DNA from 3 places in the Streptomyces sp. NPDC060049 genome. Region 3 is predicted to be linked to each of the others. Evidence: riboswitches for the same ligand, from Rfam matches in the RefSeq annotation. Region 3 holds a riboswitch; each other region holds the start of a gene.

Region 1 (7,454 bases), on a different contig from region 3:
CCCTGCACGACGTGCTCGACGCCCAGCTCGCCGACCTCACGCGCTTCGACTGCCAGCCGCTGCCCGGCCTGCTGGCCGAGAAGCTGCTCTCCCACAGCCCGCACCTGGACCGGGTCTTCTTCGGCAACAGCGGCACCGAGGCGGTGGAGACCGCCCTGAAGTTCGCCCGGTACGCCACCGGGCGCCCCAGGGTCCTCTACTGCGACCACGCCTTCCACGGGCTCACGGCGGGGTCGCTGTCGGTCAACGGCGAGGGCGGCTTCAGGGAGGGCTTCGCACCCCTGCTGCCCGACACCAAGATCGCGCTCGGTGATCTGGCAGCCCTAGAGCGGGAGCTGTCGAAGGGCGACGTGGCGGCCTTCGTCGTCGAGCCGGTCCAGGGCAAGGGGGTGATCGCCGCCCCGCCCGGCTTCCTCGCCGCCGCGCAGGAGCTGCTGCGCCGGCACAAGGCGCTGCTGATCGCGGACGAGGTGCAGACCGGCCTCGGGCGGACCGGCGACTTCTACGCGTACCAGCACGAGGCCGGGGTGGAACCGGACCTGGTGTGCGTGGCCAAGGCCCTCTCGGGCGGGTACGTTCCGGTCGGCGCGACCCTGGGCAAGGACTGGATCTTCAAGAAGGTCTACTCGTCCATGGACCGCGTGCTCGTCCACTCGGCGAGCTTCGGCTCGAACGCCCAGGCGATGGCGGCCGGCCTCGCGGTGCTCGGCGTCATGGAGGACGAGCAGGTGGTGGCCAACGCCCGCTCGATGGGCGATCTGCTGCGCGGCCGGCTCGCGGGGCTCGTGGACGAGTACGAGCTGCTGCACGAGGTACGGGGACGCGGGCTGATGATCGGCATCGAGTTCGGCCGGCCCTCCTCGCTGGGGCTGCGGAGCCGGTGGACCATGCTGCAGGCCGCACGCAAGGGGTTGTTCGCGCAGATGGTCGTGGTGCCGCTGCTGCAGAAGCACCGGATCCTCACACAGGTCTCCGGCGACCACCTCGAAGTCATCAAGCTGATCCCCCCGCTGATCGTGGACGAGGCGGACGTCGACCGGTTCGTGGGAGCCTTCCGCGAGGTCATGGACGAGGCGCACGGCGGCGGCGCGCTGATGTGGGACTTCGGCAGGACGCTGGTGAAGCAGGCCGTCGCCAACCGCTGAGCCGTGCGGCGGGCCGTTGGTGGAGCGGGCCGGCGGGTTCGCGGGCGGGCCGCCGGGTCGGTGATCCGGCGGCCCGCCCGCCCCCGGGATGTCAGTCCAGGAGCCGGTCGCGGAGCCGCTCCAGGGTCTGGGGCGCGAGTCCGAGGCCCTCGGCGAGGTAGCGCTCCACCCCGCCCCACTCCTCGTCGATGGTTTCGAAGGCCGCGCTCAGATACGGGGCGCGGGCGTCGAAGAGCGGGGCCAGCAGCTCGGTCACCTCGGCGGTGCGGGGCCGCGCCGCTTCGCTGCCCCGGCGGACCCGGTAGCGGTTGTGGGGGGCGTTCGACTCCAGGTAGTCGGCGACGATGGCCTCGCGCTCGACGCCCAGCGCGAGCAGGGTGACGGCGATCGACAGGCCGGCCCGGTCCTTCCCGGCCGCGCAGTGCATCAGGGCGGGAACGCTGTCGTCGGCGAGGGCGTGCACCACCCGGCTGTGTTCGGCGGTGCGGGTCTTGATGATCGTGCGGTACGAACGCGACATCCGCGCGATCCCCTTGCCGTCCCCCAGGACCTCGCGGAGCTGGGCGAGGTCCCCGTCGCGGACCATCTTCCAGAACTCCCGGCCGTCGGCCGGGTCCGACAGCGGGATGTTGACGTTCCGCACGCCGGCGAGCTCCACGTCCGGTCCCTCCAGCGCCTGGTCGGCGCCGTTGCGGAAGTCGAAGACGGTGTGCAGCCCGAGCGATTCGAGGAATGCCGCGTCGGTATCGGTGGCATGCGCGAGATGTCCGCTTCGGAACAGTCGTCCCGTCTTGACCTGCCGGCCGTCCGTGGTCGGCAATCCGCCCACGTCACGGAAGTTGCGCACGCCGGCCAGAGTCGGCTCCGCGTGGGGGGTTCCGGGTATCAGCTGGGTCACAGGGGCTCCTCCGTGTCTTCGTCGTGAGTGTCCGAATTACGCTACTTCCGGCCAACTTGCCATAGCGAGGGGCGAGATCGGACACGTCCCCGTGAGCCAGATCATACGGTGACCGTGAGTGCCTGATCACGAATGGCGAATTGCCTTGCCGGGGCGGTTGTTGCAGGTGGGGAATGGACGGAGGGTGACCGGAATTCCGGCGGCCCGTCATCTTCAAGATTCTGTTGGGGAATTCATGACTTGTTCCCTGCGCCCGGCCTCGATTACGTTCGCGATCGATCCGGACGGACCGCCTAATCCTGCCGCCGACCGGAAACCGCACTCGACTATTCACGCGCGTGGCAGGAGCGGGGGAACCAGGTAAGCCGCTGTCCCGGATCTCCGCCGAGATCTTTACAACGGGACAGCTCGGGGTGAAGCCGTCCATGTGCAGTCCGCCGGCACATGGGAGGCCGGACATCTCCAGTCCGAACCCGACAGCTCACCTCGCAGGCGCCGGAGAGGAATTCGACATGCCTGCAACGGGTAAGCACCGCCGTCCGAAGTCCCGCTCGATATCCCGCGGTTTCGCGGCCGCCGGCACCGGTGGCGCGGCCCTTGCGCTCCCGCTGCTCGGGGCCGCCGGAGCCCACGCGGCCGGCGCCCCGGCCACCGCGCCCGCCGCCGTCCCGGTCCAGGCTCCGCAGGTTCCGGCCTCGCTCCGGGCCGCGCCCGCCGCCCCGCGGGTCACCCTTACGGTCTACACGGTGGTGCCCGGGGACTACCTCTCCAAGATCGCCGAGCGCCAGCACCTCAGCGGTGGCTGGCAGCGGCTCTACGCGGACAACCGCGAGGCAGTCGGCTCCGACCCGTCGCTGATCCACCCGGGCCTCAGGCTGACGCTCGGCGCGAAGGGCGCCGGCGAGAGCGCTCCGAGCCGCGCGAAGGCTCCGGTCGAGCAGTCCTCCGCCCCCGCCGGCTCCCCGGACTCCGCCGCCGACTCCTCCGCCGATTCCGCCTCCTACTCCTCCGGGGGCGAGGCCGGCATCGAGTCCGAGGGCGACGAGGCCTCCTCCGGCGACAACGGCTCGGGCCGGGGTGTGTCCGACGAGGCCGGGGCCCCGGCGGCGCCCGCTCCCGAGGCCCCCGCCGAGCAGGAGCAGGCCGCCGCGCCCGCTCCCGAGGCCCCCGCCGAGCAGGAGCAGGCCGCCGCGCCCGCTTCCGCCGGATTCGTCGCCCCGGTCAGCGGTGGCGCCTCCACCGCGTACAAGACGGCCGGCTCCATGTGGTCCAGCGGCTACCACACCGGCGTCGACTTCTCCGCGAGCACCGGCACCACCGTCAAGGCGGTCGGGGCGGGCACCGTCGTGTCCGCCGGCTGGGGCGGCGCGTACGGCAACGAGGTCGTCATCCGGCACGCCGACGGCAAGTACAGCCAGTACGCGCACCTCTCCCAGCTCTCCGTCTCGACCGGCCAGAGCGTCACCGCCGGGCAGCGCGTCGGCCTCTCCGGTGCCACCGGCAACGTGACCGGCCCGCACCTGCACTTCGAGATCCGCACGGGGCCGTCGTACGGCTCGGACATCGATCCGCTGGCCTACCTGCGGTCGAAGGGCGTCAGCATCTGAGCCGAGCCGGCCCGCCGCCAGGCCGTCCCTTCGGATCTTGCCGAGCCGGCAAGATCCGCAAGGGACGGCCTGGTGCTGTGTCCGGGAAGGTCCACCTGCCGCGGCACGAAGCCGTCTCCTTCGGATCTTGCCGGGCCCGCGACGCCTGGCACCGCACCTGGCCGCGTTGTCGGGGCGCCCCAGTACGTACCAGTACGCGGCACGGCGCCTCCGCCTTGCCATGCACGGCACCAGACGCCGCGGGCTCGGCCGCCACGATCCGAAAGAGACGACCTAAGCTGCTCGTCCGGCCTTCGTGGACGTCGCCGTCACCGGTCCACGAGACGGGGGACGAGGCGGCCACGGAACGGGGTTCACGGCATGAGGGTCACGGCAAGGGAGCTCAACCGCTCCACGCTCGCACGGCAGTTGCTGCTCGGGCGGGAGGCGCTCGGCGTCGGCGACGGGATCCGGCGGGTGGTCGCGCTGCAGGCGCAGCAGGCCGCCTCGCCGTACCTCGCCCTGTGGAACCGGCTCGCGGACTTCGACCCGGCCGAACTCGACGCGGCTTTCAGCGGCCACGAAGTCGTCAAGTCGACTTTGATGCGGATCACCCTGCACGCCGTGCACGCCGATGACTTCCCGGCGTTCCGGGAGGCGGTGCAGCCGGGCGTGCGGGCTGCCCGGCTGGGCGGGCGGTTCACGGCGTCGGGGCTGACCGCCGAGGACGCCGACGCGCTGGTGCCGCAACTGCTGGCCTTCGCCGACCGGCCCCGTACGGCCGCGGAGTGCCAGGAGTGGCTCGGACGGCGGCTGGGCGCGCCGCCGGAGCCCGGAGCGTGGTGGGGGCTGCGGCAGTACGCGCCGCTGCTGCACGCGCCCACCGCGCCGCCGTGGTCCTTCGGCGAGCGTCCCTCCTACATCGCCTTCCCGCACGGGACGACGCGGGCGGTGCCCGCGGACCCGGAGGCCTCCGAGGAGTCCCTGCGGACACTCGTCGTGCGCTACCTGGAGGGTTTCGGTCCGGCGTCGGTGGCGGACGTGGCGCAGTTCTCGATGGTCCAGCGGGCCAGGGTGAGGAAGGCGCTCCGGGAGGCCGGGCTCCGCGGCGCCGTCCAGCGGCTGGAAGGCCCGGACGGCCAGGAGCTGTTCGACGTTCCCGGCGCGCCCCTGCCGGACGGCGACACGCCGGCGCCGCCCCGGCTGATGGCCATGTGGGACAGCGTCCTGCTCGCCTACTCCGACCGCGCCCGGATCGTCCCGCCGCAGTACCGCAGGCTCGTCACCCGGGTGAACGGCGACACGCTGGCGGCCCTGCTGGTCGACGGGTACGTGGCCGGAGTGTGGCGCCCGGCGCGCGGGGGTGTGGAGGCGACGGCCTTCCACCCGCTGCCCGAGCCGGTCTGGGAGGCGCTCGCCGCCGAGGCCCGGTCGCTGACGGCCTTCCTCGCCGGTCGCGACCCGGAGGTCTACCGCCGGTACGGCCACTGGTGGGGCAAGCTGCCGAGCGCCGAGACCCGGCTACTCGTATGACCCCGGCGGGGCGGCGACCGGAGGGGGGTCGCCGCCCCTTCCGGCGCCGGTCCTTTATTCCTCGTCTGACGGGTGGTGAAGATCACGGTACGTAAGTCCGTGGCTACGGTCGCGTAGGTGGTCGCCCGGGGTGAAAGATGTGGTCCCGTGGCAGCGACGACGACGACACTCAAGACCATCGGCTCGTACGCGGCGATCGGGGACAGCTTCACCGAGGGCGTTGGGGACCCGGGACCCGGGGAAACGTTTCTTGGATGGGCGGACCGGCTGGCCGTACTCCTCGCCGATCAGCGCGACGAGCACGACTTCCGGTACGCGAACCTGGCGGTGCGCGGCCGCCTCCTGGACCAGATCGTGGCCGAGCAGGTCCCCCGGGCCAAGGAGCTCGCACCGGACCTGGTGACTTTCTGCGCGGGCGGAAACGACATCATCCGGCCCGGCAGCGACCCGGACGCCGTGGCCGAACGGTACGAGGCGGCCGTGCGCGACCTCACCGGAGCGGTCGGCCTGGTCGTCATCACCACCGGCTTCGACACGCGGGACGTGCCCGTCCTCAAGCACATCCGGGGCAAGATCGCGACCTTCAGCGCGCACGTCCACTCCATCGCCGACCGGTACGGCTGCCCGGTGCTCGACCTGTGGTCGCTGAAGTCCGTACAGGACCGGCGGGCCTGGGACGCCGACCGGCTGCACCTCTCGCCCGAGGGCCACACCCGGGTCGCGCTGCGCGCCGCGCAGGTGCTCGGCCTGGAGGTGCCCGCCGACCCCGACCAGCCCTGGCCGCCGCTGCGGCCGCGCGGGTCGGTGGACGTGACCCGCGACAACATCCAGTGGGCGCGCGAGTACCTGGTGCCCTGGATCGGACGGCGGCTGCGCGGGGAGTCCTCCGGTGACCACGTCGAGGCGAAGCGGCCGGACCTGCTGCCGCTGTAGAAGCGGACGGGGGCGCCCGGGCGCGAGGGGCGGGACGGGGGAGCGGGCGGGGCGGCACCGGGGGCGCGGAACACGATCCTCCGGGAACCGGGAACGGAACCCTTCGCGGACGCGTAGCGGAATCCTTCGGGAGTGCTGCGCGTTGGGAAGGTGGTAAGCCATGAGAACACCCTGCCCGCACCCCACCCAGGAGGCGCCTTGACCGGCTCCCGTCCCTTGCGTCCACGGCTGCGCGCCCTGCGGCCCGAAGCCTTCGGCGCGGATCCGTCCGGTGCCCGGCTGGAGCGGATCCGGCGCTCGCCGAACTTCGCCGACGGCGTGTTCCAGAATCCGGTGGGGGCCCGCACCAGGCCTTCCGGGTCGATGGCGGAGTTCGCCAAGATCTACTTCCACAAGGAGCAGCGGCTCCGGCGCAACCCCGGCGCCCCCATCCCGGTCTACCCGACGACGCTCGCCGAGCTGGCGAAGCCTCCGGCCGGCGGACTGCGGCTGACCTGGATGGGGCACTCCAGCGTGCTCGTCGAGATCGACGGACGACGGGTGCTCTTCGACCCGGTCTGGGGCGAGCGGTGCTCCCCCTTCCCCTTCGCCGGGCCCAAGCGGCTGCACCGCGTCCCGGTGCCGCTCGCCTCGCTGGGCGAGGTCGACGTCGTGGTGATCTCGCACGACCACTACGACCACCTCGACCTGCCGACCATCAAGGAGCTGGCGGGCACGGACACGGTCTTCGCCGTGCCGCTCGGCGTCGGCGCGCACCTGGAGCGCTGGGGCGTCCCGGCGGACCGGCTGCGCGAGCTCGACTGGAACGAGACCACCAAGGTCGCCGGCCTCTCCCTCACGGCCACCCCGGCCCGTCACTTCTGCGGCCGCGGCCTGCGCAACCAGCAGTTCACCCTCTGGGCTTCCTGGGTCGTCGCGGGGGACGAGCACCGGGTCTTCCACAGCGGGGACACGGGGTACTTCCCCGGGTTCGAGGAGATCGGCGCGGAGCACGGGCCCTTCGACGCGACGATGATCCAGATCGGGGCGTACAGCGAGTACTGGCCCGACATCCACATGACCCCGGAGGAGGGCATGCGCGCCCACCTCGACCTCCAGGGCGGCACCCCGCACGGCACGATGCTGCCGATCCACTGGGGAACCTTCAACCTGGCTCCGCACCCGTGGGACGAGCCCGGCGAGGGCACGGTCGCCGCGGCCGAGGGGGCCGGGGCGGCGATCGCGCTGCCGATTCCGGGCCAGCCGTTCGAGCCGGGTGCGGCAGACGCCCCGAGCTCGCCCTGGTGGCGGCCGTTCGTGGCCGGTGGCACGGGCGTGCGTGCGGCGGTGGCGCCGGACGCCGCGGGCGGTGCGGCCGGG
Region 2 (7,454 bases), on a different contig from region 3:
CTCCGTCGAGCCGCCGCCGATGTCCACCACCAGGAAGGGGCGCTCCAGGTCGCTGCGGCCCGTCAGCTCCAAGGTGGCGCCGGTGAAGGAGAACTCCGCCTCCTGATCACCGGAGATCACGATGGGCTCGACGCCCAGGATGTCCACGACCCCCCGGACGAACTCGTCGCGGTTCTCGGCGTCCCGGGACGCCGAGGTCGCCACGAAGCTCACCCGCTCCGGGGGGACGCCGTGCCGCGCGATGATCTCCTCGTAGGCGCGGCAGGCCGCGAAGGTGCGGGCCAGTGCCTCGGGGGCCAGCCGCCCGGTGCGGTCCACTCCCTGGCCGAGGCGGACGACGGTCATCCGGCGGTCCAGCTCGACGAGCTCACCGGTGGCCGGATCGCAGTCCGCGACGAGCAGACGGATGGAGTTCGTACCGCAGTCGATGCCCGCGACCCGGGTCACGCGTCGCTCCCCTGGGCGGCCTCGGGCTGCGCCCCGCCCCCGCACGGGGTGACGCAGGCGCCCTTGGCCCACCACTCGGGCAGCATCGCCAGGGCCTCGTCGCCGAAGGGGTTCACGCCGGGGCCCGCGGCGAGCGAGTGGCCGACGAGGACGTGCAGGCACTTGACCCGGTCCGGCATGCCGCCGGCGCTCGGGAAGCCCTGGAGCACCTCGATGGCGTCGCGGCGGGTGATGTAGTCCTCGTGCGCGGCCCGGTAGGCGTCGGCCAGCTCCGGGTCCACGGCCAGCCGGGCCTGCATCTCCTTCATCACGCCGTTGGCCTCCAGCGTGCCGATCGCACCGGCGGCGCGCGGGCAGGTCAGGTAGTACAGCGTCGGGAAGGGCGTGCCGTCGGGCAGCCGGGGGGCGGTCTCCACCACGTCCGGCTGCCCGCAGGGGCAGCGGTGCGCGATGGCGCGCAGCCCGCGCGGCGGGCGGCCGAGCTGCTGCTGGAACGCCTCGATGTCGGCGGCGGTCGGCTCGGTCCGGTCGGTTTGGGGCGGGGGCGTCTGCATGCCTGGAGGAAGTCTCTTCGTTCTCGTGGATGGGCTCGTGCGTGGGTCGGTACTCAGTCGCCCGGGCGGTCGGCCTTGTCGACGCCGTCCCAGACGTTGGAGTACCAGGGCCGGTCGGTGGCGGCCTGTCCGCTGCGGCGGTGCTCGGCGGCCTCGGCCCCCGGGTCGTTCATGATGTAGCTGATCTCCCCCGGCCGGACGAAGTGCAGGTGCTTGCGCGCCTGCTGCTCCGCGTACGCGTTGTCCTGCCAGCGGGCCTTCTCGTCGCGCAGGCGTTCCAGCCGCTCCCGCGCGGCGGCGGCGGCCTTCTGCTGCTGTGCGATCTCCGAGCGCTGGGAGACATACTGGCGCATCGGATAGGCGAGGGCGACGACCAGGGTACAGAGGACGAGGACGAGCAGGGCGGCCCGGCCGGTGAGCCGGCTGCGGCGGACCTGGCGGCGGGACTGGGAGCGGTAGACGTGCGCCGCGGTCCGCTCGCCCAGCTGCTTGAGCCTGGTCGCGGTGGAGAACGTGGCGAACCGGTCCCGGTTCCCGGCCATTGATCCGCCTCCCCTGTACACGCGCTACGCAATACGTCCCCGCACACGGTACGGGACCGAGTGCGGGGACGTAGGGAGGCTTGCGCCCCGAAGGCCGTTCAGCCGGTGATCGGCCGGAGATCAGCCCTTGCCGTGCCTACTGGCCCGCGGGGCGGAACCGCGGGAAGGCGGAGCGGCCGGCGTACACCGCGGCGTCGTCGAGGATCTCCTCGATGCGCAGCAGCTGGTTGTACTTGGCGACGCGGTCCGAGCGGGCCGGGGCGCCGGTCTTGATCTGGCCGCAGTTCACGGCGACCGCGAGGTCGGCGATGGTGACGTCCTCGGTCTCGCCGGAGCGGTGCGACATCATGCACTTGAAGCCGTTGCGCTGGGCCATCTCGACGGCGTCGAGGGTCTCGGTCAGCGAACCGATCTGGTTCACCTTGACGAGCAGGGCGTTGGCGGAGCCCTCCTCGATGCCGCGGGCCAGACGCTCCGGGTTGGTGACGAAGAGGTCGTCGCCGACGATCTGGACCCTGGAGCCCAGCTTGTCGGTGAGGGTCTTCCAGCCGGCCCAGTCGTCTTCGTACAGCGGGTCCTCGATGGACACGAGCGGGTACGCGGAGACGAGCTCCTCGTAGTACTCGGTCATCTCGGCGGCCGAGCGGGACTGGCCCTCGAACTCGTACTTGCCGTCCTTGTAGAACTCGGACGCGGCGACGTCGAGCGCGAGCGCGATGTCTCGGCCCGGGACGTAGCCGGCCTGCTTGATGGCCTCGACGATGAGGTCGAGCGCGGCGCGGTTCGACTCCAGGTTCGGCGCGAAGCCGCCCTCGTCGCCCAGGCCCGTGGAGAGGCCCTTGTTGTGCAGGACCTTCTTGAGGGTGTGGTAGACCTCGGCACCCCAGCGAAGGGCCTCGGAGAAGGACTCCGCGCCGATCGGGGCGATCATGAATTCCTGGATGTCGACGTTGGAGTCGGCGTGCGACCCACCGTTGAGGATGTTCATCATCGGAACGGGCAGCAGGTGCGCGTTCGGACCGCCGAGGTAGCGGAAGAGCGGGAGGTCCGAGGCCTCGGACGCGGCGTGCGCGACGGCGAGGGAGACACCCAGGATGGCGTTGGCGCCGAGGGAGGCCTTGTTCTCGGTGGCGTCCAGGTCGATCATGGCCTGGTCGATCAGGCGCTGCTCGGTGGCGTCGTAGCCGACGAGCTCCGGGCCGAGCTGCTCGATGACGGCGAGGACGGCCTTCTCGACGCCCTTGCCCATGTAACGGTCGGGGTCACCGTCACGGAGCTCTACTGCTTCGAATGCACCGGTGGAGGCGCCGGACGGGACTGCAGCACGGCCGGTGCTGCCATCGTCGAGGCCCACCTCGACCTCGACCGTGGGGTTGCCTCGGGAGTCCAGGATTTCCCGGGCTACGACGACGTCGATGGACGGCACGAGCATCTCCTTCTGGGATGTGACGCTGAGTGTGCGGTGGCGTGTCAGGCCGTGGGATGGCCTTGCCGCTTAGAGCCTAACCGGATCCGGGCACTCGGCCGTCCGACCGCCCGGGTCCTGGGACGAAAAAGGGCCTGAATGCCCCTCTTACGGGACATAGGGCCCTTGATCATCAGGGTTTCCCGGCCTGTCTTCGGCCCGGACCCGGCACACAGCACCGCCCGGCGCGAAGGGGGTTGCGCGCCGGGCGGTGGGAGTTCTGCGTGGTGCGGACGGCGGCCTCGCCGCCGTTACCGCGGGATTCAGCTGAGCTTCAGCTTCTGGCCCGGGAAGATCAGGTCGGCGTCCGAGACGATGTCCTTGTTGAGCTCGAAGAGCTTCTCCCAGCCGCCGGAGACGTTGTTCGCCGCGGCGATGTTGCCCAGCGTGTCGCCGGACTTGACCTCGTAGGAGCCGTTGCCCGTCTTGGGGGCCTCGGTCTTCGGCGCGGCGGCCGGGCGCTCGGAGCGGGTGGTCGGGGCCTCGGAGCGCTTGGTCTCCTTCTTCGGCTCGGCCTTCTTCTCCTGCTTCTTCGGCTCGGCCTTCGGCTTGGGGGTGTCGGTGGCCCCGCCCGTGTAGGACGAGTTCGACAGGCCCACGCCACAGGACGGCCAGGCGCCCTTGCCCTGGCCCTTGAGGACCTTCTCGGCGATGGCTATCTGCTGCGACTTGGAGGCCTGGTTGGCCTGCGCGGCGTACGTCTTGCCGCCGTAAGCGGCCCACGTGGAGGACGAGAACTGCAGGCCGCCGTAGTAGCCGTTGCCCGTGTTGATGGACCAGTTGCCACCGGACTCGCACGAGGCGACGCGGTCCCACTCGGAAGCGGTCGCGGCGGAAGCGGTGCCCGCGGCCATCAGCGGCGCCGCGACGGCGACACCCGCGACACCCGCGAGCGTCACGATGCGGACGGCCTTGGAACCGCGACGGTGCTTGCCCTTGCCGGAAATCAGCATGGAGTTCTCCTCACCGACGCCTACGAGGTGAGCTGTCGGGTTCGGGCGAGTGAGTGCCCGGCCGAGCGACCTAGCGCTCGACTTAACCCCTAGCCGGTTCCTTGACCGTCTCTCAACGGCCGGTTCCGGCGCCTACCTTGGTTCCCCCGCTCCTGCCTTCGGCGCTTTACGCGACGAGTGTTCCCTCCGTCCGCCGGCAGGATTCGGCGATGCGGTCGAAGGAGCCCGCGGTGGCGGGCGACTCAGAAGGTAGACAGGTCTCTCCCCGATGTTCAACGAGGGACATCGGGGAGAAACGGGTCTACTTGCACTCTTACCGCCGACGTTTGCGCAGGTCGGAGCGGGGTTTGCGGAACCCTTCGGACCGGACACGCCAGTTGACCGGAAGAGACACATGTCTCACTTACAGAAAACGGACAATCAACTGTTTCCGGGCGCTCTAACTGCCCTTATTAGTCGGTTAGATCCAGATTCTGACCGGGCTTGATGAAATCGGCGTTCTCTCCGATGACCTGCTCGTTGGCCTCGTAGAGGGCGTTCCAGCCGCCCTTCACACCCTTGGCGTCCGCGATCGCGGCCAGGCTGTCGCCCGCCTGCACCGTGTACGTCGGGTCCGACGCGGCATCAGGTGCGAGGAGCGTCTCGACGGCGGCCGGGCCGCGGTGCTTCCCGCCCCCCTCGGCCGCGCCGGCCGCCGGGGCGGCCGGGTCGGCGGGAGCTCCGGGAACCGCGGGGGCCGACGGATCCACCGGCGCGACGGGTGCGAGGGGAGCCGTCGGGTCCGCCGGGTTCGCCGGCGCCGTCGGGTCCGCTGGCACCGTGGGCGCGGTGGGATCCACGGGCACCGTCGGGTCCGTGAGCGGGGGCGTGGGGACCGTGGGGCTCGTCGGAGCCGTCGGGTCGCCCGGGAGCCCGGGGGGCGCCGTCGGAAGGTCCGGGTCGGGCATGACGGGCAGTCCGCTGGGCGCCCCGAGCGGGTAGTCCGGCAGCAGGAAGGACGGCGAGGCGGCCGGAGCCGGGACGACGGGCGTCGGCGCCCCGAAGTCCGTGGACGGCGTATCCGTCCCGAGGTAGGGCACGGAGTCGTCCGGGCGGGACGGGGCGGGCGCGGGGGACGCGGCGCCCTTGGGCAGGCCCGGATCCACCTCGGCGGCGGGCGCCTGCTGCGTCAGTCCGGCCGGCACCCCGCACAGCGGCCACGCCTGGGGGCCCTGGGAGGCGAGCACCCGCTCGGCCACCGCTATCTGCTGGGAACGGCTGGCGAGGTCGGCGCGCACGGCGAAGTCGTGCCCGCCGGCGTTCTGCCACTGCTCCTGGGTGAACTGCAGCCCGCCGTAGGACCCGCTGCCGAAGTTCGCGCTCCATGTGCCGCCGCTCTCGCATTCGGCGACTTTGTCCCATGTGGAGGTCTCGGCCGCGCTCGCGCCGGTGGCGGCGAGCAGCGGCAGGGCCAGCGCGGAGCCGGCGACTCCGGCGGTGACGACAAGTGCGGGCACTTGTCGGGGACGTCTGTGGCGGCCGTTCCCGGAACGCATGAGGCTGCACCTTTCGCATAACGGCGGGGTAACGGCAGAACCTAGCGGCCTTCGAACGCCTGTCACAAGTTCGGCCGTGAACTGACTTCCGGTCAGCCTGGTTTGGGATGCTTTGGTGGGTGAAGCGCCGGGTCGCAGGTCTCGGAGCGGTGCGGCCCGAGATCGGCCGGTCCGGCAGGCCGGGGCAACACGGCTACGGTCGGAACGTGCACGAAGACGCCTCCACCGCCCCGCCGCCCCCTCTCTTCGACTGGGAGTTCGCGACCGACCCGTACCCGGCCTACGCCTGGCTGCGCGAGCACGCGCCCGTGCACCGCACCAAGCTCCCCAGCGGGGTCGACGCGTGGCTGGTCACCCGCTACGCGGACGCCCGCCAGGCCCTCGCGGACCAGCGGCTCAGCAAGAACCCGGTCCACCACGCGGGATCGGCGCACGCCAAGGGCAAGACCGGGATCCCCGGGGAGCGCAAGGCGGAGCTGATGACGCACCTGCTCAACATCGACCCGCCGGACCACACCCGGCTCCGGCGGCTGGTGTCGAAGGCGTTCACCCCGCGCCGGGTCGCCGAGTTCACCGGGCGCGTCCAGGAGCTGACGGATCAGCTCATCGACGGCTTCGCGGAGAAGGGGGAGGCGGACCTCATCCACGAGTTCGCCTTCCCGCTCCCCATCTACGCCATCTGCGAGATGCTCGGAGTGCCGCGGGAGGACCAGGACGACTTCCGCGACTGGGCCGGGATGATGATCCGGCACGCCGGCGGCCCGCGCGGCGGCGTGGCACGATCGGTCAAGCAGATCCGCGGCTACCTCGTCGAGCTGATCCACCGCAAGCGCGACGACCTGGGCGACGACCTGATCTCCGGACTGATCCGGGCGAGCGACCACGGCGAACACCTCACCGAGAACGAGGCCGCCGCGATGTGCTTCGTACTGCTGTTCGCCGGCTTCGAAACCACGATCAACCTCATCGGCAACGGCACCTACGCCCTCCTGCGCAACCCGGACCAGCGCGAGCGCCTCCAGGCCTCCCTCGCCGCCGGAGAGAGCGGCCTGCTGGAAACGGGCATCGAGGAGCTGCTGCGCTACGACGGCCCCGTGGAGATGGCCACTTGGCGCTACGCGACGGAGCCGCTGACCCTGGGCGGCCAGGACATCCCGGCCGGCGACCCCGTCCTCGTCGTCCTCGCCGCCGCCGACCGCGACCCGGAACGGTTCGCCGATCCGGACGCGCTCGACCTCTCGAGGAGCGACAACCAGCACCTCGGATACGGCCACGGAATCCACTACTGCCTGGGAGCACCCCTGGCCCGGCTGGAGGGCCAGACGGCCCTCGCCGCGCTGCTGACCCGGCTGCCCGACCTGGAACTCGCCGCGGATCCCTCGGAGCTGCGCTGGCGCGGCGGTCTCATCATGCGGGGCCTGCGCACCCTGCCGGTCCGCTTCACCCCCGAGTCCCGGCCCCGGGCATGACGGGCCCCTGACCGCGTCCCGACCGTAACCCATAACCCCCTATGGGTGGTTCGTCGCGGCTGTCCGCAGATCACCCCTGGCTTGACCTCACGTTCCCCGGCATTCCTACTTTCGGTTTTGTGGATGTGAGGATCTTGAAAAGCAGCTTCGCGGTGGTGGAGAGACGGGCCGAGCACGCGGTCAAGTTCTTCTACTCCCACCTCTTCTGGCACAACCCCGCAATCCGTGAGCTCTTCCCGGCCTCCCCCGAGGACATGGAACGGCAGCGGGACCGGCTCTTCGCCGCGCTCACCCATGTGATCGCCCATCTGGAGAACGAGACGCTCGTCCCCTATCTGCGCGACCTCGGCCGCGACCACCGCAAGTTCCTCGCGGGCCCCGAGCACTACGCGGCGGTCGGCTCCAGCCTGCTCGCCGCTCTCGCCGCGACCTCCGGCGAAGCCTGGACCCCGACGGTCGAAAAGGCCTGGTCCGAGGCCTACCAGGTGA
Region 3 (7,454 bases):
GCGCCGCCAGCGCTACGACAACGTCCCCTACGGCACGGCCTTCGAGAAGCTCACGGCCCTGGCGTACCCCGAGGGCCACCCGTACCACCACACTCCGATCGGCTCCATGGCCGACCTGGACGCCGCGTCCCTGGAGGACGCGCGCGCCTTCTTCCGTACGTACTACGCGCCCAACAACGCGGTGCTGTCGGTCGTCGGCGACATCGACCCCGAGCGGACGCTCGCCTGGGTCGAGAAGTACTTCGGCACCATCCCCGGGCACGACGGCAAGCAGCCGCCGCGCGACGGCTCGCTGCCCGAGATCATGGGCGAGCAGCTGCGCGAGGAGATCGTCGAGGAGGTCCCGGCCCGCGCGCTGATGGCGGCCTACCGGCTCCCGCACGACGGCACCCGCGAGTGCGACGCCGCCGACGTGGCGCTGACCGTGCTGGGCAGCGGCGAGTCCTCCCGGCTGCACAACCGCCTGGTGCGGCGCGACCAGACCGCCGTCGCGGCGGGCTTCGGCATGCTGCGCCTGGCCGGCGCGCCGTCGCTGGGCTGGCTGGACGTGAAGACCTCCAGCGGCGTCGAGGTGCCCGCCATCGAGGCGGCCGTCGACGAGGAGCTCGCGCGGTTCGCCGCCGAGGGCCCGACGGCCGAGGAGATGGAGCGCGCCCAGGCCCAGCTGGAGCGCGAATGGCTGGACCGGCTGAGCACGGTGGCCGGCCGCGCCGACGAACTGTGCCGCTTCGCGGTGCTGTTCGGCGACCCGCAGCTGGCGCTGACCGCCGTCCAGCGCGTCCTCGACGTCACCGCCGAGGAAGTGCAGGCCGTGGCCGCGGCCCGACTGCGCCCGGACAACCGCGCGGTGCTCGTGTACGAGCCCGTCGCGGCCGACGAGAGCGCCCAGAGCGACGAGAACAGCGACGAGAACGAGGGGGCGGAGCAGTGAGCGACACCGCAGCCGTCACGATGACCTTCCACCCGCGCCCCGAGGCCGGCGAGCCGCAGCCGTGGGCCTTCCCGGCCCCCGAGCGCGGGGTACTGGGCAACGGCCTCACCCTGCTGCGCTGCCACCGCCCGGGCCAGCAGGTGGTGGCGGTCGAGATCAACCTCGCCGCCCCGCTGGACGCGGAGCCCGAGGGCCTCGACGGCGTGGCGACCATCATGTCCCGCGCCCTGTCCGAGGGCACCGACAAGCACTCCGCCGAGGAGTTCGCCGCCGAGCTGGAGCGCTGCGGCGCCACGCTCGACGCGCACGCCGACCACCCGGGCCTGCGGGTCTCCCTGGAGGTTCCGGCCTCCCGGCTGCACAAGGCGCTGGGCCTGATCGCCGAGGCGCTGCGCGCACCGGCCTTCGCCGACGCCGAGGTCGACCGTCTGGTGCGCAACCGGCTCGACGAGATCCCGCACGAGCTGGCCAACCCGCAGCGCCGCGCCGCCAAGGAGCTGTCCAAGGAGCTGTTCCCGGCTTCCCTGCGGATGTCCCGCCCGCGCCAGGGCACCGAGGAGACGGTCGCCCGCATCGACTCCGCGGCCGTACGCGCCTTCTACGAGGCCCACGTACGCCCCGCGACCGCCACCGCGGTGGTCGTCGGCGACCTTACCGGCATCGACCTCGACGCCGTCCTGGCCGACACCCTGGGCACCTGGACCGGAGACACCACCGCGCCGCGCCCCGTGCCGCCGATCACCGCCGACGACACGGGCCGCGTGGTCATCGTGGACCGGCCCGGCTCGGTCCAGACGCAGCTGCTGATCGGCCGCATCGGTCCGGACCGGCACGACCGGGTCTGGGCGCCCCAGGTGCTCGGCACGTACTGCCTGGGCGGCACCCTCACCTCCCGCCTGGACAAGGTGCTGCGCGAGGAGAAGGGGTACACGTACGGCGTGCGCGCCTTCGGCCAGGTGCTGCGCTCCACCGCCGACGGCAAGGGCGCCTCGATGCTCGCCATCAGCGGCTCGGTGGACACCCCGAACACCGGCCCGGCGCTGGACGACCTCTGGAAGGTGCTGCGCACCCTCGCGGAGGGCGGCCTGACCGACGCCGAACGGGACGTGGCCGTGCAGAACTTGGTGGGTGTGGCCCCGCTGAAGTTCGAGACGGCGGCCTCGGTCGCGGGCACGCTCGCCGACCAGGTCGAGCAGGAGCTCCCGGACGACTACCAGGCGCAGTTGTACGCGCGGCTGGCCGAGACCGGGACGGTGGAGGCCACTTCGGCGGTCGTGAGCGCCTTCCCGGTGAACCGCCTGGTCACGGTCCTGGTGGGCGACGCATCCCAGATCGAGGAGCCGGTACGGGCCCTCGGGATCGGTGACGTCACCGTCGTCACCAACTGACGGGCGACTCAGGGGACTCCGGCGGCTTGTCCGTCGGAGTCCTTTTTGTCTGGTTAGTCGCGTGGTTGCTTGTATGTGGTGTGGCGAACGCAACAAAAAGGCGTGTCTGTTTGGCGATTGACTGATGATCCGCCTAGCGTCGTCCCTGCTGTTCGTCAGTTGCACCCGCCGCGCCCGCGGCACCGGACAGCGATCGCCGAGTCCCCGTCAGGCGCGAGCCTGGGGAGCCGGGGACCCACATGTGTCCCTGGGGTGAATCGGACCGCCTCGCAAGAGGAGGCCCGTAGGAGACCTTCCTGCTCCGAACCCGTCAGCTAACCCGGTAGGCGAGAGGGAAGGAAAGGATCAGCCCCTTCATGGCGTTTGGCAGTCGTGTCGCCGGTAAGCACCGTGGTTCCAGCCGTATGAGCCGCAAGACCGCCGGCTACGCCGGCATAGCCGCCCTCGCCGCCACTGGCGTCGTCGGCTCCCTGGCCGGTCCCGCGTTCGCCGCGGACAACACACACTCCGCCGAGGACACCGGCCTGAACACCATCGTCGTGGCCGACGAACTCGCCGACGAGATCCAGGCCCAGGCCGACTCGCAGCAGCGCGCCGCGGAGGCCGCCGCCGTTAAGGCGCAGGCCGAGGCCGACGCCAAGCAGCGTGCCGCCGAAGCCAAGGCGAAGGCCGAAGCCCAGGCCAAGGCCGAGCGCGAGGCCGCCGAGCGCGTGGCCCGCGAGGAGGAGCGCAAGCGCCTCAACACCTTCGTGTCCCCGCTCTCGGACACCTACGTCAGCACGCAGTACCACGCGGGCGGCGGCATGTGGTCCTCCGGCAGCCACACCGGCATCGACTTCCACGCCTCCTCCGGCACCTCGGTGCACGCCGTGGGTCTGGGCACCGTGGTCGAGGCGGGCTGGGGCGGCGCGTACGGCAACAACGTCGTCATCAAGCACAACGACGGCACCTACACCCAGTACGGGCACATGTTGTCGCTGAACGTCTCCGTCGGCCAGCAGGTCACCCCGGGGCAGCAGATCGGCCTGTCGGGCAACTCCGGCAACTCCAGCGGCGCGCACCTGCACTTCGAGGCCCGTTCCGGCGCCGACTACGGCTCGGACATCGACCCGGTCGCGTACCTGCGGTCCCACGGCGTCGACGTCTGACGGGTACCGCACCCACCACGCTTCTTCCGAGAAGGCCCCGGCTCCCCGAGCCGGGGCCTTCTCGTTGTGTGAATGTTTCGGATTACCGGCCGTCCTCGGAAATTATCGTGTGTTGCAATAGAGTCGCAGCGCGCACAGTCATACGAAAATAGGCGGAGGTCCGGTCTTGCGTATTCCCGCGCACACGGTATGCACAGCAATTCGCGACGACATCGTCTCCGGGGTGTTCGGCCCCGGCAGCCGGCTGACCGAGGAGGTGCTGGCCCGCCGGTACGGCGTCTCGCGCGTCCCGGTGCGCGAGGCGCTGCGCACGCTGGAGTCCGAGGGGTTCGTGACCACCCGCCGGCACGCGGGCGCCTGCGTGGCCGAGCCGACGGAGCAGGAGGCCGTCGACCTCCTGGAAGTACGGATGCTGCTGGAGCCCCTCGCCGCCGCGCGGGCGGCCCGGCGGCGCACCGAAGCCCACCTCAAGGTGCTGCGCGGCCTGGTCAGGCTGGGCCAGGAGCGGGCCAGGAGGGGGCAGGGGGAGGATCTGCGCTCCCTGGGGGGCTGGTTCCACGAGACGCTCGCCCAGGCCTCCGCGAGCCCCGGGCTGATCGCGCTGCTCACCCAGACGCGGCACAAGGTGGCCTGGATGTACGTGGTGGAGGCCCCGGTCCGGCCCGCGGAGTCCTGGGCGGAGCACGGTGCGATCGTGGACGCCGTGGCCCGCGGGGACGCCGAGCGGGCCCGGGCGCTGACCGCGGTCCACGCGGACCGGGCGGCCGGGGCGCACCGCCTGCGCGTGAGGACTCTGCAACCTGCCGTAAACACGGTGAGCGGTCCGCTTTAACAATCGCCGTATACAACGGTGGGATATCCGCGCGGCATCACGTGATGGGGTGCCGGGTGATTCGCGCCGGACATTTCGATGTCGGGTGATTCGGCACCGACGATTCGGTGCCGCCCGACCGGATGTCGGGCGGCGAATTCCGGTCGATAACGGCCGGATGATTCGGCTGATTCTTTCGGTGGGCCGGCAATTCATTTCCGCGCGCCCGCCCGCAGTGGAATGCGGCGCGGCGCCCGGCCCGCAGCGGGACGCGGCGCGCGCATGACCGGCCGGCCCGGCGCTCCGAGGGCGGGGATCCGGCCGCGGTCCGAGAACCGGCGAAGCCGTTGCCCCCGGCCTCGGCCGGGGGCAACGGCTTCGCCGTGCGTGGTCCTGCGGGTCGAACCCGAAGGGTCAGACGGTCTCGGGGAGCTCCTCGAGACCCTCGGCGACCAGCTTCGCGAGGCGCTCCAGCGCGGCCTCGGCACCCTCGGCCTCGGACGCGAGGACGATCTCCTCGCCGCCCTGGGCGCCCAGGCCCAGAACCGCCAGCATGGAGGCGGCGTTGACGGGGTCGCCGCCCGCCTTCGCGATGGTCACCGGGACGCCGGAAGCGGTCGTCGCGCGGACGAAGATCGAGGCGGGACGAGCGTGCAGGCCCTCGGCCCACCCGACGTTGACGCGGCGCTCTGCCATGGTGATGCCCTTCAGGTTCTTACGGTTGTCTAGACCAGTCTCTCACGACGCCCGGAATGGTCGGACCGACCTTCGGCCCCGATCTGCCGCCGTTCGACCTACCCCAGCTTGCCCTGGTTCGCTCCGGCCTGCCCGATGCGCCGCGCCCGGGCCACTCGGCCCGTCCGAGCCTTAAGGTGGGCCCCATGACCACCGAGTCGGACCCCTCGTACCCGGACCACTGGGAAGCGGACGTCGTCCTGCGCGACGGCGGAACCGCCCGGATCCGGCCCATCACCACCGACGACGCGGGCCGGCTGGTCAGCTTCTACGAGCAGGTCTCGGACGAGTCCAAGTACTACCGCTTCTTCGCCCCCTACCCCCGGCTCTCCGACCGCGACGTCCACCGCTTCACGCACCACGACTACGTGGACCGGGTCGGCCTGGCCGCGACCATCGGCGGGGAGTTCATCGCCACCGTCCGCTTCGACCGGATCGACTCCGACGGCCGCCCGGCCACCGGGCCCTCCGACGAGGCGGAGGTCGCCTTCCTCGTCCAGGACGCCCACCAGGGCCGCGGCGTCGCCTCCGCCCTGCTCGAGCACATCGGCGCCGTGGCCCGCGAGCGCGGAATCCGCCGCTTCGCCGCCGAGGTGCTTCCCGCCAACACCAAGATGATCAAGGTGTTCACGGACGTCGGCTACCAGCAGAAGCGCAGCTTCGAGGACGGTTCCGTCCACCTCACCCTCGACCTCGAACCCACCGCCGAGTCACTCGCCGTCCAACGCGCCCGCGAACAGCGCGCCGAAGCCCGCTCCGTGCAGCGGCTGCTCGCCCCCGGATCGGTGGCGGTGATCGGAGTCAGCCGCTCCGGCGGGGGAGTGGGCGCGGCCGCCCTGCGCAACCTGCGCGACAGCGGCTTCCACGGCCACCTCTACGCCGTCAACGAAGCCCGCGCCCCCGGCATCGAGGGGGACCTGCTGGACGGCGTACGGGCCTACCGCGCCGTCGGCGACATCGGCGCCCCGGTCGACCTGGCGGTGATCGCGGTCCCCGCGGAGCGGGTCCCGCAGGCCGTGGCCGCCTGCGGTGAACACGGGGTGCAGGGACTGGTCGTGCTGTCCGCCGGATACGGCGAGAGCGGGACCGAGGGCCTGGACCGCCAGCGCGAACTGGTGCGCCAGGTGCGCTCGTACGGGATGCGCCTGATCGGGCCGAACGCCTTCGGAGTCATCAACACCGCGCCGGAGGTGGAGCTGAACGCCTCGCTCGCACCGGCGCCGGCCCCCGCGCGGGGACGGGTCGGCCTGTTCACCCAGTCCGGGGCGATCGGGATCGCACTGCTCTCCGGGCTGCTGCGGCGCGGGGAGGGGCTGTCCTCCTTCGTCTCGGCCGGGAACCGGGCGGACGTCTCGGGCAACGACATCCTCCAGTACTGGTACGACGACGAGGCGACCGACGTCGCGCTGATGTACCTGGAGACCCTGGGCAACCCGAGGAAGTTCACCCGGCTCGCCCGGCGCACGGCCGCCGTCAAGCCGGTGGTCGTCGCCAAGGGAGGCCGCCACACCCCCGCGGGACACCTCGTCCCCGGCACCCGCCTGCCCGACGCGACCGTCTCCGCGCTGCTGCGGCAGGCGGGCGTGATCAGGGTCGACACGGTGACGGAGCTCGTGGACGTCGGCCTGCTGCTGGCCTCGCAGCCGGTGCCCGCCGGCCCCCGGGTGGCGATCCTCGGCAACTCCGAGTCGCTCGGGGTGCTCACCTACGACGCCTGCCTGACGGAGGGACTGCGCCCGCTGGCGCCGCTGGACCTGACGACGGCGGCCTCGCCGGAGGACTTCCGCACGGCCGTGACCGCGGCGCTGGCCTCGCGGGACAACGACGCGGTGATCGTGACGGCGATCCCGTGGGTGAGCGAGCAGGCACTGGCCGATGACCTCGCCGACGCGCTGCGGCAGGCGGTGGCGGGTCATCCCGGCAAGCCCGTGGCCGTGGTCCACGTCGAGCTGGGCGCCCTCGCCGAAGCCCTCTCGGCCGCGACGGCCTCCTCGGCCCCCTCCCCGCCCGCGACGGCCCACCCGCCGTTCAGCCCGGAGCCCGCTTCCGGTGGGGCGCCGGGCGGGAGCCGACCCGCAACGGGCACCGCCACGCCACGGCCCGTCGCCGGCGACCCCGGCCCGGCTACGGGAGCGCCCCACCCGGACCCCGGCGCACCCGGCCCGTCCGAGCCGGCCGGCATCCCCGCCTACCCCGCCGCCGAGCGGGCCGTCAAAGCCGTCGCCGAAGCCGTGCGCTACGGGCAGTGGCGGCGGGCCAACGCCGTGGCCGGGCAAGTCCCCGAGTACGAGGACATCGACGAGAGCGGGGCCGCCGGGCAGCTCTCCCGCCTGCTGGCCGACGTGGCCGACCACGAAGTGCTGACCCTGACGGAGCCCGACGCGCGCGAGCTGCTGGCCCGGTACGCAATCCGCGTCCTGCCCACCCTCCCCGCTCCCAGC

The links. Region 3 has a riboswitch for cyclic di-AMP ahead of ACFWBY_RS17585 (M23 family metallopeptidase). Riboswitches for the same ligand answer to the same signal wherever they lie in the genome.
Region 1: it holds a riboswitch for cyclic di-AMP, as region 3 does, so the genes downstream of both, ACFWBY_RS22195 (peptidoglycan DD-metalloendopeptidase family protein) here and ACFWBY_RS17585 (M23 family metallopeptidase) in region 3, are expected to answer to the same signal.
Region 2: it holds a riboswitch for cyclic di-AMP, as region 3 does, so the genes downstream of both, ACFWBY_RS00350 (transglycosylase family protein) here and ACFWBY_RS17585 (M23 family metallopeptidase) in region 3, are expected to answer to the same signal.

The regions. Positions count from the first base shown of each region.
Region 1 covers NZ_JBHWVV010000011.1:188,752-196,205, reverse strand. The annotation lists gene ACFWBY_RS22205 (aspartate aminotransferase family protein) at 1-1,145, shown strand, start outside; gene ACFWBY_RS22200 (tyrosine-protein phosphatase) at 1,237-2,043, opposite strand; cyclic di-AMP (ydaO/yuaA leader) riboswitch at 2,357-2,551, shown strand; gene ACFWBY_RS22195 (peptidoglycan DD-metalloendopeptidase family protein) at 2,556-3,650, shown strand; gene ACFWBY_RS22190 (winged helix DNA-binding domain-containing protein) at 4,011-5,162, shown strand; gene ACFWBY_RS22185 (SGNH/GDSL hydrolase family protein) at 5,310-6,095, shown strand; gene ACFWBY_RS22180 (MBL fold metallo-hydrolase) at 6,294-7,454, shown strand, end outside.
Region 2 covers NZ_JBHWVV010000001.1:78,657-86,110, forward strand. The annotation lists gene ACFWBY_RS00330 (exopolyphosphatase) at 1-447, opposite strand, end outside; gene ACFWBY_RS00335 (DUF501 domain-containing protein) at 444-1,001, opposite strand; gene ACFWBY_RS00340 (septum formation initiator family protein) at 1,055-1,543, opposite strand; gene eno (phosphopyruvate hydratase) at 1,680-2,975, opposite strand; gene ACFWBY_RS00350 (transglycosylase family protein) at 3,272-3,961, opposite strand; cyclic di-AMP (ydaO/yuaA leader) riboswitch at 3,964-4,135, opposite strand; gene ACFWBY_RS00355 (transglycosylase family protein) at 4,414-5,457, opposite strand; gene ACFWBY_RS00360 (cytochrome P450) at 5,703-6,965, shown strand; gene ACFWBY_RS00365 (globin domain-containing protein) at 7,091-7,454, shown strand, end outside.
Region 3 covers NZ_JBHWVV010000008.1:265,077-272,530, reverse strand. The annotation lists gene ACFWBY_RS17595 (M16 family metallopeptidase) at 1-931, shown strand, start outside; gene ACFWBY_RS17590 (M16 family metallopeptidase) at 952-2,319, shown strand; cyclic di-AMP (ydaO/yuaA leader) riboswitch at 2,504-2,663, shown strand; gene ACFWBY_RS17585 (M23 family metallopeptidase) at 2,676-3,467, shown strand; gene ACFWBY_RS17580 (GntR family transcriptional regulator) at 3,634-4,299, shown strand; gene ACFWBY_RS17575 (HPr family phosphocarrier protein) at 4,693-4,974, opposite strand; gene ACFWBY_RS17570 (GNAT family N-acetyltransferase) at 5,160-7,454, shown strand, end outside.